2 regions of the Arthrobacter sp. AG367 genome follow, and region 2 is predicted to be linked to the other one. Evidence: predicted binding sites of a transcription regulator. Region 2 holds the regulator's gene; the other holds the start of a gene.

Region 1 (7,019 bases), on a different contig from region 2:
CACCGGGGATATTTTCCGGAGCAACGTCAGCCAACAGACCGACCTGGGGAACCAGGCCGCCCGGTACCTGGATGACGGCCATTTCGTACCGGACCACCTCACCAACGCGCTGGTCAAGAACCGTCTCCTCGAAAGCGACGCGATGCACGGGTTCCTGCTGGACGGCTATCCGCGGACAGCTCAACAGGTACTGGAGCTCGACCGCATGCTTGAGGCACAGGGGCATGCGCTGGACGCCGTGATCGAACTGCAGGCGCCCGACGAGGAACTGGAGCAGCGGATGCACCGCCGCGCCCTGGAGCAGGGGCGCACGGATGACACCATCGACGTCTTCAGGCGCCGGCTGGACCTCTACCACCGCCAGACGCATGAAGTAGTCTCGGTGTACGCGGGCCGGGGCATTCTTGTGTCCGTCAACGGCAGCGGGGACCCGGGCGGGATCACTGCACTGGCAATCGCCGCCGTCGAAAAGTTCCTTGCAGCCCCGCAACCCCCGTCCTGACCGAAAACACCGCACGGTGAACGCACTCGAGCAAAAGGAAACAGTGATGAGAATTGCCGTTACAGGCGGAAGCGGAAAACTGGGGCGGCACGTGGTGCGCCGGCTGACAGGCGACGGCCACCAGGTCCTCACCCTGGACCGTGCGGGTGCCCGCAGCCCGGAACTGCTGGTGGTCGACCTGCGCAACTACGGCCAGGTGGTGGACGCGCTGCTGGGCGTAGATGACCGGCATGACGGGTTCGACGCCGTGGTGCACCTGGGTGCCATTCCCGCCCCGGGCATCCTTCCGGACGCAGCCACCTTCGAAAACAACATGCTGTCCACCTACAACGTCTTCCAGGCGGCGCGGCGCGCCGGCATCAAGAAGGTGGTGTACGCCTCCAGCGAGACGGTCCTGGGGCTGCCGTTCGACATCGACCCGCCCTACATCCCGGTGGATGAGGAGTACCCGCCGCGGCCGGAAAGCACCTACTCGCTGGTGAAGACGCTGGAGGAGCAGATGGCTGTGGAGATGACGCGGTGGGACCCCGAACTGAGCATCACCGGCCTGCGGTTCTCCAACGTCATGGACGAGGCCGACTACGCCAAATTCCCCTCCTTCGACGCCGACGCGACGCTGCGGAAGTGGAACCTGTGGGGCTATATCGACGGCAGGGACGGCGCGCAGGCCGTGGTACGTGCGCTGGAGAACGCCAAACCAGGGTTCGAAGCCTTCATCATCGCCAACGCTGACACGGTGATGAGCCGGTCAAGCGCCAGCCTGGCGGAAGAGGTCTTTCCCGGCGTCAAGGTCACCAAGGACCTGGGAGAGCACGAAACGATGCTGTCCATCGACAAGGCGCGGCGCCTGCTCGGTTTCGAACCCGAGCACAGTTGGCGTAACCACGTGGCGGCCGGCTCCAACACGGTGGAAAGCCAGCGATAACCACCGGTCCGCAGGAATCGCCGAGGGTTCGCGAAGGATCATCCAAGGAGCCGGAAGCCGTGTGCTTCCGGCTCCTATCCTTTTGGTATCCCCCCTTGCCCCGCCACCACAAGGACCCCAAAATTCGTACCCGATTCTTCGTGCTGCCGGCCCTCACGGCGCTGCTCTCCGCCGTCGGCCTTTCCACCGTGTCCCTGCCGGCGGCTGCTGCTCCTGCCCCCGCCGCCGCAACCGGCCGTTACATCGTGCAGTACGCCGCCACTGCCGACCTCGCAGCCGAGGTGTCCGGGCTGCGCGGCCAGGGCCTCGCCGTCGGCCGTACCTTCGAGCATGCAGTCCGCGGCGCCGTCGTCACGGCCAACCCCGCGCAGGCGGCAGCCCTTGCCAGGTCCGGGAAGGTGCTGTCCGTGGAGCCCGACGCCCCCGTCAAGGTTTCCGGGACCGAGCAGCCCGCCCCCTGGGGCCTGGACCGCGCAGACCAGCGGACCCTTCCGCTCTCCGGTTCGTACTCGTGGACCGCGGCGGGCGCCGGGGTGACCGCCTACGTGGTGGACACCGGCATCCTGGCATCGCACACCGACTTCGGTGGCCGGGTCGCGGCAGGCTGGACAGCGGTGGCGGACGGCAACGGCACCACCGACTGCAACGGCCACGGCACCCACGTGGCCGGAACCGTGGCCGGAGCCACGTATGGCGTCGCCAAGAGCGCCACGCTGGTGCCCGTGAGGGTGCTCGACTGCAGCGGGTCCGGCTACAACTCGGACGTGGTGGCCGGCCTGGACTGGATCGCCGCCAACCATGCGGCCGGAACCCCCGCCGTGGCAAACCTCAGCCTGGGCGGAGCGGCCAGCAGCACCGTGGACGCCGCCATCCAGGCAGTTCTTGGCGACGGCGTCACCACAGTGGTTGCCGCAGGAAACTCCGCCGTGGATGCCTGCACCGCTTCGCCCGCCCGCGTCCCCGGGGCTGTCACGGTGGCAGCCAGCGACTCCGCCGACAAGCAGGCCTCGTTCTCCAACTTCGGGTCCTGCGTGGACCTGTATGCGCCCGGCGTCGGCATCACCTCCGACTACTACACCTCCACCACCGCCACCGCATCCATGTCCGGAACCTCCATGGCCGCGCCGCACACCGCCGGAGCAGCCGCCGTCCTGCTGTCGCAGAACCCTGCCCTGGCACCGGCCGACGTAGCAGCGGCGCTAATAGCCAATGCCACGTCCGGCGTCATCGCCGGCGCCTCCGCGGGAACCCCGAACCGCCTGCTGTACACCGGCGCAACGGCACCTGCACCTGCGCCTGCCCCTGCACCCGCTGTCACGTCTGTTTCACCGGCCGCCAAGGCCACCGCCGTGGCAGCTGGAACGAACGTCACGGCCACCTTCAGCACCGCTGTTCAGGGCGTGAGCGCCGGGACGTTCGTGCTCAGGAATGCAGCCGGCAACAGCATCGCGGCCACCGTCACGTACAACGCCACCACCCTGGCCGCCACCCTTGACCCGGCAGCAAGCCTTGCCCCCGATGCCAGCTACACCGCAACCCTGACAGGAGGAGCCTCGGCCATCCGCGATGCCGCAGGCACCCCGCTGGCGTCCACCAGCTGGACGTTCACAACTGGCCCCGCGCCCACCGTCACCAGCTACTCGCCGGGCAGCAACGCCCTCCTGGTCCGCAGGAGCAGCAGCATCAGCGCCACCTTCAGCGAGGCGGTCCAGGGCGTTAACACCACCACGTTCACCCTGAAGAACCCGGCCACCGGCGCCGTGGTGGCAGCAACGGCCTACCGCAACGGCACCACCAACCAGTGGATCCTTGACCCCCAGGAGACCCTCGCCGCCAAGACGCGGTACACCGTGACCCTCACGGGCGGGACCAGCGGCATCCGGGACCTGGCCGGCAACCCCCTCGCCAGCCGGAGCTGGCAGTTCACCACCGGCTCTTTCTAGCCGCCTGATGGAGTGAATGGGCCGTGGCCGGGATAATCTTCACCCTAGGCATTCATCACGGCACGCATCTTCCGCGGCGTAGGGACGGGCAGCACATTGGCACAGAAATCAGCAGGTTCCGCAGTCTCTGAACGGAAAGCGGGAAGGTGGCACGCCTTCCACGAGAAGTTCGTGGTGGAGGAACGCTACGTGGACCCTGCCGACCGGCGGGGCCTGTACCGCGCGTCGATCATCCTGGCCGTCGTGGGGCTGGCACTCTTCATTGCCACCCTGGTCAGCGTGGTGCAGGCCGACGGCCTTTCCGTTGCCGACACTCCCGTGCATGACTGGCTGCTGACCACCCGTTCAGCGGCCGTCACTGCCATCATGATCTTCCTGGCGGTGATCTTCGGCCCCATCGCGCTGCCCATCATCGTGCTGGTGGTGATCCTTGTCTGGGGATTCGCAGCCAAGCACGCCTGGCGCCCCATCCTGCTCGCCTCCGCGATGCTGACCGGAGTGATCATCTCGCAGATCATCCTCCACATCGTCCAGCGCTCCCGGCCCCCCGTGGACCAGATGCTGTTCGGCGCGGACCAGACCTTCTCGTTCCCGTCCGGGCACGTCCTGGGGGCCTGCGACTTCCTGCTGGTGGGCGCCTACCTGATTTTCTCCCGGCGCCGGAACCCGCGTGCCGCGGTGTTCGGCTTCCTCGGGGCCGGGATCGGCATCATCCTCGCTATCGCCAGCCGGTTGTACCTTGGCTACCACTGGCCCACGGATGCGTTGGCGTCGTTCGCGCTCTCGCTGCTCATCCTCTCCGGGGTCATCGCGCTTGACACGTGGCGGACGGCCAGGATTCCGGGGGAACCGATCACCGGAGAGCTGTCAAGGGCCGAATCCACCGGAGAGTAGGAACTTACCGGGAGCAGTCCGGGAACCGGATCCCGCTTCCTGGGCACTTCCCGGCCCCCTCTTATTGCGGCCGCGATTTTGCCCGCTTGAGTGCCCGGTGCAGCTTCACGTTGGCTGCCTCCAGCTCCAGTACCTTCGCAACGCCCGCCAGGTTCAACCCCTCCTGCAGGAGTTCGCCGATCCGCAGCAGTACGGCAATATCGTCGTCGCTGTACTGCCGCGTGCCGCCCGCCGTCCGCGAGGGCGTCAACAGTCCCTTGGTTTCGTACAGCCTGATGTTCTGCTGTCCGGTTCCCGTGAGCTCCGCCGCCACCGAGATGGCGTACAGGGCCCGTGAACCGGGGGAGCGGCCAGCCCGACCTGCTTCAGGATCCGCCATTCTTTCTCCCAAAAATCGCTTCCGCTGGTACCTTGCTTCAGTTTTGCACGAGTGCTATAAAAAATCTATATCCACCACCATAGATTAAAGGAGGTGGTGGGTAGCTGCAGATCCAGCACCTGGAAGCTAAAGGAGTGGGAAATGATGTTGATGCGTACGGACCCGTTCCGTGAGCTGGACCGGCTCACGCAGCAGGTCTTTGGAACCTCCGCCCGCCCGGCAGCCATGCCCATGGACGCGTGGCAGGAAGACGGGGAATTCGTGGTGGCGTTCGACCTTCCCGGTGTGAACGTGGATTCCCTGGACCTGAACGTTGAGCGGAACGTCCTGACCGTCCGGGCGGAGCGCAAGGACCCCACGCAGCCCAACGTGGAGCTCGTGGCCTCTGAGCGTCCCCGGGGCGTGTTCAGCCGCCAGTTGATCCTGGGTGACACCCTGGACACTGGGCACATCAAGGCCAGCTATGACCAGGGTGTCCTGACCCTGCGGATTCCGGTTGCCGAGCAGGCCAAGCCGCGCAAGATCGAGATCCAGACCCAGCAGGGCGAGAAGCACCAGATCGGCAGCTAGGACCATGCTTTCGTGCCGGCGCCCCTGACCCTCCGGGCGGGGCGCCGGCGAAACAGGAGGCAGGATGACTGATCTCCCCGACTACTACGCCATCCTGGGCGTAGGCCGGGACGCCGGCCGCCAGGAAATCTCGCATGCCTACCGCGCCCTCATGCGCACCCACCATCCGGATATGGACGGCGGGCGGGCTTACGAAGGCATGGAGACCATGGGGGATACGACGGCGGAGAAGGGCAACACTGCACAGGGGGAGGAACTTCTCCGGATCATGCAGGCGTTTAACGTGCTGCGTGACCCCGGGCGCCGCGCCGACTACGACAGGAAGCTGGCGGCAGCTGCGCCCACCATCATTCCGGTCCGGAAAGTCCGCAGCCGTGGCGGGCAGTCCGGACCTCCCATCCGCGTCACCCCGGTGCGGTGGGAAAGCGGGCCCTGGTCCTGATCCAGGCCCTGGGCCATTGATCCAAGGAGGCGGAAAACTGCATGGGCGACTGGCGGCGCTACGATTCACACCTCATTCCTGCATTCTTCGAACGCTTTGAGCAGCGGTGGGGCGAGGGAACCGCGCCCTTCCTGGACCCGGAGGCGCACGAACAGCCTCTGCCGCGGGCACAGTGGATCAACCCCACCACGGGTGCCGCGCTGGCGGTGGTTCCGGTATGGACCGCCGATGAGAGGCAGCAGCGTTCCTTCGGCGTGTTCTACCTCCCGCCGGGCGGGGACATCTGGGTCCTGCGGCCCGGGTACACCGGCTACCTGGAGCCGTCCGACGACGACACGGAACACCTGGTGACGCTCCGGAATGATGCCTTCCGCAAGGCAGTGGCGCACGCCAAGGAGTTCCTGTTCGGCACCCAGTAGTTGCCGGCGCAGGGAGCGGAGTTGCTGCTCGTCAGCCGACCTCCGCTGTGACATTCTGGGACGTACCCTAACTACCGTGACCAAAGGCTGGACCCCAATGCACATCACCGCCAAGGACCTCGCAGCGCTCATCCCCCCGGGGTTCACGCTTGGCGTCGCAACCGCAGCATTCCAGATCGAAGGGGCGCTGGACGAGGATGGACGGGGACCGGCGGGCTGGGACAGGTTCGCTGCCCGGCCCGGTGCCATCGTTGAGGACCACAGCCCGGTGGTGGCCACGGACCACTACCACCGGATGCCGCAGGACGTGGCCCTCCTGAAGCAGCTCGGCGTTGACTCCTACCGGTTCTCCTTCTCCTGGCCGCGCATCCAGCCGGGCGGCACCGGCCCGGCCAACCGCGCAGGCATGGCGTTCTATGACCGGCTCCTGGACGAGCTCCTGGCCAACGGAATCTCGCCCATGGCCACCATCTACCATTGGGATACGCCCCTGGAACTGGATGAGGCCGGCGGCTGGATGAACCGGGACACCGCCTACCGGCTGGGGGAGTACGCGGCGCTCGTGGCCGATGCCTTCGGTGACAGGGTGGCCCGGTGGGTCACCATCAACGAGCCGGCAACGGTGAGCGCCAACGGCTACTCCCTGGGGCTGCACTCCCCAGGCAAGGAGCTGGCCCTGGGTGCCTTCCCCACGGTCCACCACCAGCTGCTGGGCCACGGGCTCGCCGTCCAGGCCCTTCGCGCGGCGCGGGTGCCCGGCGAAATCGGCATGACCAACGTCTACTCACCCATGGTGCCCAACTCCATCAACCCGCTGGACAAGATCAGCGCGGGACTTATGGACCTGGGGCAGAACCGGCTCTACGCGGACCCTGTCCTGACGGGCAAGTACCCGGACCTCATCCGCGCGGCCAAGTTCTTCAGCTCCTTCGAACATCCCGAAGA
Region 2 (7,019 bases):
GCAGGAGCCGCATGATCCGGGGAACATCACCGGCGGGGCCGTTGATGGACAGTTCATTACCCCGGGCATGGAAGTTGACGGCCGGGAACTGCTCTTCGATGAACCGCAACGCCTCGTCATGGCTGCCGAGTGATTGAACCATCTGGTCGGAGTTCTCAAAGAGGACTACTTCAGTCCGGGTGCCGGGCAGGGAGTGCGGGAATTCACCCGGACTGCCTTCGCCCGTATTGAGCCGGCGCTTACCATTTGCTGATTCAGTCATGGTGCTGGCCCGCAGGCCCGTGGTCCCCTCGAAGATCGACATCAATGTTTGCGTTCGCTGATGCCGGCGCCCGTTGGACGGTGCTCCTGGCCCCAGCGATCCCTTTATCTTACGCCAGCGCGGGGCCGGGCCGGATACCAGGCCGCCATGGAGCAGCGGCTGCAACCCGTCCGGAGGGTGCCGGGACGTCCTTAGGTATCAACTTCATATCGGCCTCATATCGTTCCCGTTGCAGTTGTGCCCGCGGAGGCAAAGAGCGGCTGGGCGGCCGCGCCGCTGTGCAATGCTGGAAATCCAGCATCTGCTGGAACACCAGGCCGCCAGGGGGATCGGCCCGCCACGCCAGGAAAGGACAATGGCAGGACAGTGCCGGAAACCTCTGCGCCCGAAAGGGCAGGACGACCGATGGGCCGTCTGCGCCCCGCCGTCCTTGCAGGAATCCTGGTCCTGGTTCCGGTCCTTGCGGGCTGCACGGCCGAGGGCGGCCCCTCACCCACCGGCACCATCGCCTCGGTGCCGGCAACGGGCGGCACCATGCCGGACACGCTGTCCACCAGCGCCCCGCTGGAAACCGCACAGTCCTCCAACAAGGCGCCGGTCTACTGGATCGGCCGCAGCGGCGGGAACATCTTTCTTTACCGGGAATTCCGCGACGTCCCTGAACAGGAGAACCCGGTCACCCGCGCCCTGCGGGCCATGATGTCCGAGAAGCCGCTGGACCCTGACTTCTTCACGCCCTGGCAGAACCCGGACAAACTTGCCACCTCAATCTCCGGCAAGGACGTCATCACCGTCGACGTCTCCTCGGACGCTTTCAACAGCAACCTCGATGCCGACATGGCTGCCCGGGCCATCCAGCAGCTGATCTACACGGCAACCGCTGCCGCCGCCAGTTCGGGCCTGATCGACACCGGCCAGCAGATCCGGGTCCGGATCCTCGTGGACGGCCACACGGACTACGTGGCCTTCGGCAAAGTGCAGCTCGGGGCCCTGATGACCCGCGCCGCGGGCCTGGTGGCGCCCGTCTGGATCATTGATCCCCAGGAGAACGCCGAAGTGCCCGGCGGGAGCGTGAAGATCACCGGCCGCAGCACATCGCCCGGGGCGAAGCTCCGCTGGCAGATCCTGCAGTCTACGGACGGCGGCAGCAAAGCACCGTTCCTGGCGGGTGAAACCACGGCTGCGTCCGAACAGGGGCAGGCCGGCGTCTTCACCCTGGCCCTGAACCTTCCGCCGGGCGATTACATGCTGCGGGTGGCCCAGGCCGGCTCCGGCGGGGAACCGGACCGGAACGAGGACACGAGGTCCTTTAAGGTCCGGTAGCCGTCCACCGGCCAAGGACGTCGCTGGCAAGCACGACGGCGGCCGGGCCGGCTGTGGAGGACCGCAGGACATGGTGCCCCAGGAGGGCGGTCACGGCGCCCTTATCGCAGAGTTTGGTTACCTCCCGCTGGCTGATGCCGCCCTCCGGACCGACGATGAGCAGGATTTCCCGGGGTCCGGAGCCTGCTTTCCCTTGCCATGCTTCAAGGACGGTGCGCAGCGGCCGAACGGCGTCCTCATGCAGGATGACAGCGAGGTCGGCAGCTTCCACGGCAGCGGAAAGCCCGGCAGTGTCGACGGCGGACCGCACTTCGGGGATCCAGGCGCGCCGTGCCTGCTTGGCGGCCGCGGCCACGGAGGATTCCCATTTGGCATGGGCCCGGGCTGCGCGGTCGCCCTTCCAGCGGACGATTGACCGTTCGGACTGCCAGGGTATGACGGCGTCGATGCCCAGTTCCGTGGCCGTCTCGATGGCCAGCTCGTCGCGGTCCCCCTTGGCGAGGGCCTGGACCAGCACCAGCCGGACGTCCGGCCTGTCTTCGACGGTCAGCGTCCCGCATTCCACCTCGAGTGCGGAGGGAGCGGCGGACACCACCTTCCCGGTCATCCGGGTGCCGGCGCCGTCGACGATGTCCACCGCTTCGCCGGGAGACAGCCGTTTGACGGTGACGGCATGCCGCGCCTCCGCCCCGTCGAGGACAAAGAGTTGGCCGGCCGCCATCCCGGCCAGCGAACCGGGGGGCGTGAAGAAGACGGGGTTGCTCACCGCTACAGGTTACCGAGCCGGTCCCGGAGCTTGGCGAACATGCCGCCGCTGGCAGCGAGCTTGCCCTCGGTGATCTGTTCACCACGGAGCTTGGCCAGTTGGCGCAGGAGGTCCTCCTGCGCGGGGTCGAGCTTGGCCGGGGTGTCCACCTGGAGGTGGACCTTCAGGTCGCCGCGGCCGTAGCCCCTCAGGTGGGTGACGCCGAGGCCGCGCAGGGTGATGATCTCCCCCGACTGGGTACCGGGCTTGACGTCGATCTCCTGCGTGCCGTCGAAGGTTTCCAGGCTGACATCCGTGCCCAGGGCGGCTGCCGTCATGGGGATGTGCAGGGTGGCGTGCAGGTCGTCGCCCTCCCGCACGTAGGTGGCGTCATTGTTGACGCGGATCTCCACGTACAGGTCGCCGGCCGGACCGCCCGCGGGGCCGGCCTCGCCCTGGCCGGAGAGCTGGATCCGGGTTCCGGTGGCCACACCGGCAGGGACCTTGATGGTCAGCGACCGGCGGCTGCGGATACGGCCCTGGCCGCTGCACTCGTTGCAGGGATCCTTGATGACGGTGCCGAAACCTTCGCAGGTGCCGCAGGGGGCGGCCGTCATGACCTGGCCGAGGATGGAGCGGACGGCCCGCTGGACCTGTCCGCTGCCGCCGCAGATGTCGCAGCGTTCCGGATGGGTGCCGGGGCGGCAACAGGATCCGTCACAGGTGGGGCAGACCACGGCGGTGTCCACTTCGAGTTTCTTGTTCACGCCGAACACGGCGTCGCGGAGGTCGATCCGTACGCTGATCAGGGCATCCTGGCCGCGGCGGACACGGGAAGCCGGACCGGACGTGCCGCCGGCGCCGAAGAAGGTGTCGAAAATATCCTGGAACGCGAAGCCCTGGCCCGCGTAGCCTGCGCCGCCGAAACCGTTGTCGGTGCCGTTCTCATTGCCGGTGGTGTCGTAGATCCGGCGCTTCTGGGGGTCCGAAAGCACCTCGTAGGCGTGAGTTACTGCCTTGAACCGTTCCGATGCGTCCGCACCGGGGTTTACGTCCGGGTGAAGGGTGCGGGCCAGCTTGCGGTAGGCCTTTTTGATTTCTTCACCCGTCGCTTCGGGTGAGACTCCAAGGACGTCATAGTGGCTGCTCAAAGTTCGTATCTCTTCCTTGTTGTACTGCGTTCAGTTGGGCGGCCCGGCTCTTGCTTTCCGGCCGAAGCGCGCTCCGGCGGCCAAGAGTCAGGGCCCCAAAATCCTGGAAAGGTAGCGCGCCACTGCCCTGACGGCGGCCATGGTGGTGGGGTAATCCATCCGGGTGGGCCCGAGGATGCCTACTTTCGCCGAGCTGTCCGGACCGTAGGCAGTGGCCACCACGGAGGCCTCGGCAAGGCCGTCGTACGGGTTCTCCCGTCCGATGCTGACAGCGACGCCGCGGTGGTCCTGGGCCATTTCGCTCAACAGCCGCAGCATCACCACCTGTTCCTCCAGCGCCTCGAGCACCGGGCCGATGCTGAGGGGGAAGTCGACGTTGGACCTGGCCAGATTGGCGGTGCCGGCCATGACCATCCGGTCCTCCCGGCTGTTTTGCGCCAGGCCCTCCAGTCCGAGCGCCAATGCGTGTGCCGCCTGCCGCTGCGGGTGCGGGGTGGCGGCGACGACGGCGGGCAGCGCCTGGGCCAGTTGGCGCAGCGGTGTTCCGCCCAGTGCACCGAGGAACCGGGTGCGCAGTTCGGCCAGTGCGTCGTCGCCAAGGTCCTGCCCGACGTCGATCACCCGCTGCTCCACCTTGCCGCTGTTGGCGATCAGGACGACGAGGACCTTGCGCGGGGCGAGCAGGACGAATTCGATGTGCCGGACCAGTGCCCTGCTCAGGTGCGGATACTGCACCACGGCAACCTGGTTGGTCAGCTGCGACAGCAGCCGGACGGTCCTCTCCAGCACGTCGTCGAGGTCGTCCGCGCCTTCGAGCAGGGACTGGATGGCGCGGCGTTCGGCGGCCGAGAGCGGCTTGACAGCCGAGATTTGGTCCACAAAGAGCCGGTAGCCCTTGTCCGTGGGAATCCGGCCGGCACTGGTGTGCGGGGCGGTGATCAGCCCCTCGTCCTCCAGTGCGGCCATGTCATTGCGGATGGTGGCGCTGGAAACACCAAGATGATGCCGCTCCACCAGGGCCTTGGACCCAACCGGCTCGCGGGAGTGGACGTAGTCCTCCACGATGGCCCGCAGTACTTCCAGCTTGCGTGGCTCGCTCACTCTCCACCTCCATCCATGGTTCGGGGCGCATGCCCCTCCCGATGCAAACCCAGGGTTAGCACTCGACATGCCTAAGTGCTAACAGTCTATTATGCCTCGGCCCGTTGTTAGCATTGGTACCGCTCCGGGCGAAATTGCGGAGTTGAACACTAGCGCTAGGCGGATCAAATCCATGGATTACCGGAACTGGGGCCCACGCGGCATATCCGCTCCCGCACGGACGGAACTGCCTGAGGTCCCCGTGGAGCGCGGCATGGTGCTCGAGGAAGTGCAGTCGGGCTGGGTGGGTGCCGTGACCCGGGTGGAGAAATCCGGCGGCATGCATGTGGTGGCGCTGGAGGACCGCAGGGGAAAATCGCGTTCCTTCCGCCTTGGGTTCGGCTTCCTCCTGGAGGGCCGGCCGATCCGGCTGATGCCACCCGCCCCCCGGCCGGCCGCTGCCGGTCCCGCGGCGGGCAGGACGGCCTCGGGGTCCGTTCGGGTCGCCGGACAACGCGCCCAGGTGGCCAAGGCCAGCCGGATCTGGGTGGAAGGCAAGCACGACGCCGAACTGGTGGAAAAGGTCTGGGGAGACGACCTCCGGGTGGAGGGCATCGTCGTCGAGCCCCTGCACGGCATTGACGACCTTGCCGCAGCCGTCGCGGACTTCAGGCCGGGGCCTGGCCGCCGTCTTGGCGTCCTGGTGGACCACCTGGTTCCTGACTCCAAGGAGTCCCGCATCGCGGATGCCGTCATGGCCTCCCCGGGCGCCGCAGGCAACGTCCTGATCGTCGGTCACCCCTACGTGGACGTCTGGCAGGCGATCCGGCCCGCTGTCCTTGGCATCGACAAATGGCCGGCCGTGCCCCGCGGGCAGGACTGGAAGACGGGGATCCTGAAAGCCTTCGGCTGGCCCCACGCCACCAAGGAAGATGTCGGCCTGGGATGGCAGAAGCTGCTGGGCGCCGTGCGCACGTACGCGGACCTCGAAGCGTCGCTGCTGGGCAGGGTCGAGGAAGTCATCGATTTCCTGACCGTGCCGTGAAGGGCGGACGGCGTCCCGGGAACCAGTATTCTTGGTAGTGCGGTTCCTTGTTTCCTGAGGCACTGCGCACCGCGCCGGAATTGTAGTCAGCACCACTTGCACCTTCGAAGGAACAGACTGTGGCAGAAAACGCACGTGATCACAGGGACGGCCAGGGCCGTTCCGAGTACCATGGCGTCCCCGCCAACGCCCTGCCGCTTACGGCCAGCGAAGACCGCCAGTGGGCGACGCTGGCGCACTTCGGCGGGATCCTGGGGTGCGTCCCCTCGCTGCTGATCTACTTGATCTTCCGTGACCGCGGGCCATTTACCGCCCAGGAATCCAAGGAAGCGCTGAACTTCAGCCTGCCGCCCACCATCGCCGCGGTGCTGGCCAACATCCTGGTGTTCGTCCCCTACGTCGGGAACATCTTCGCGGTCATTGCCACGCTGATCTGGGTGGCGCTCACGTGCTTCTCCGTCGCGGCAGGGATCCACGTCAACCGGGGCCAGCCGCACCGCTACCAGTACAACCTGCGCTGGATCAAGTAAGGGCAACTGCCCGCGGGCCGGCTCTAGTCCGGCAGGATGCGGCGGACTACTGCGTCTGCCAAGAGCCTGCCCTTGAGGGTCAGGACCAGGCGTCCGCGGAATGCGGCAGCAGGATCAACCAGGCCGGCTGCGATCAGTCCGGCCACCTCGTGGCGTCCCCCGGCACTCAGCGTTGAGACATCCAGTCCCGACTGGAGGCGGGCCTCCAGCATGACCCGCTCCAGGTTCCTTGTTTCCGCGTCCAGGGTTTCCCTGCCGGCGGCGGGCGAAAGCCCCTGCGACAGCCGGTTCGCGTAAGCGGACGGGTGCTTAACGTTCCACCAGCGGACCCCGCCCATGTGTGAGTGCGCGCCCGGGCCGATGCCCCACCAGTCGTCACCCCGCCAGTATGCGAGGTTGTGGCGGCAGGCCTGCTCCGGAGTCCGCGCCCAGTTGCTGACCTCGTACCAGCCAAGTCCGGCTTCGGTGATCAGCTGGTCGGCGAGCTCGTACTTGTCGGCGTGGTCGTCGTCGTCGATTCCCGGGACTTCGCCGCGGCGCATCTGCGCGGCCAGCTTGGTGCCCTCCTCAACGATCAGCGCGTAGGCGCTGATGTGGTCCGGCCCGTAGGAAAGCGCCGTTTCGAGGGAGTGCCGCCAGTCGGCCAGCGACTCCCCCGGCGTCCCGTAAATCAGGTCCAGGCTGACAGCCAGTCCTGCCTCGCGCGCCCACTGCACCACCTGCGGCACCCGGCTGGGCGTATGGGTCCGGTCCAGCACCTTGAGCACGTGCGGAACCGCGGACTGCATCCCAAAGGACACCCTGGTGAACCCGGCGTCCTTGAGGACGGCAAGGGACTCCGGCGTGACGGAATCGGGGTTGGCTTCGGTGGTGACCTCGGCGC

What was found. Region 2 encodes HrcA, which represses chaperone genes, less so after heat shock. Its sites were predicted from a motif close to TTNGCACTCGNNNNNNNCGAGTGCNAA; they were not measured.
Region 1: the regulator HrcA is predicted to act here: its motif matches at 4,675-4,701, upstream of FB478_RS09240 (Hsp20/alpha crystallin family protein).

The regions. Positions count from the first base shown of each region.
Region 1 covers NZ_VIVE01000002.1:462,230-469,248, forward strand. Annotated here, with positions in the region: gene FB478_RS09215 (adenylate kinase) at 1-502, shown strand, start outside; gene FB478_RS09220 (NAD(P)-dependent oxidoreductase) at 549-1,427, shown strand; gene FB478_RS09225 (S8 family serine peptidase) at 1,523-3,370, shown strand; gene FB478_RS09230 (phosphatase PAP2 family protein) at 3,467-4,264, shown strand; gene FB478_RS09235 (MerR family transcriptional regulator) at 4,326-4,643, opposite strand; gene FB478_RS09240 (Hsp20/alpha crystallin family protein) at 4,788-5,213, shown strand; gene FB478_RS09245 (J domain-containing protein) at 5,278-5,655, shown strand; gene FB478_RS09250 (hypothetical protein) at 5,697-6,074, shown strand; gene FB478_RS09255 (glycoside hydrolase family 1 protein) at 6,172-7,019, shown strand, end outside.
Region 2 covers NZ_VIVE01000001.1:582,362-589,380, forward strand. Annotated here, with positions in the region: gene FB478_RS02655 (PhoH family protein) at 1-262, opposite strand, end outside; gene FB478_RS02660 (GerMN domain-containing protein) at 668-1,585, shown strand; gene FB478_RS02665 (16S rRNA (uracil(1498)-N(3))-methyltransferase) at 1,572-2,351, opposite strand; gene dnaJ (molecular chaperone DnaJ) at 2,354-3,481, opposite strand; gene hrcA (heat-inducible transcriptional repressor HrcA) at 3,569-4,582, opposite strand; gene FB478_RS02680 (DUF3097 domain-containing protein) at 4,755-5,606, shown strand; gene FB478_RS02685 (DUF4870 domain-containing protein) at 5,726-6,136, shown strand; gene hemW (radical SAM family heme chaperone HemW) at 6,160-7,019, opposite strand, start outside.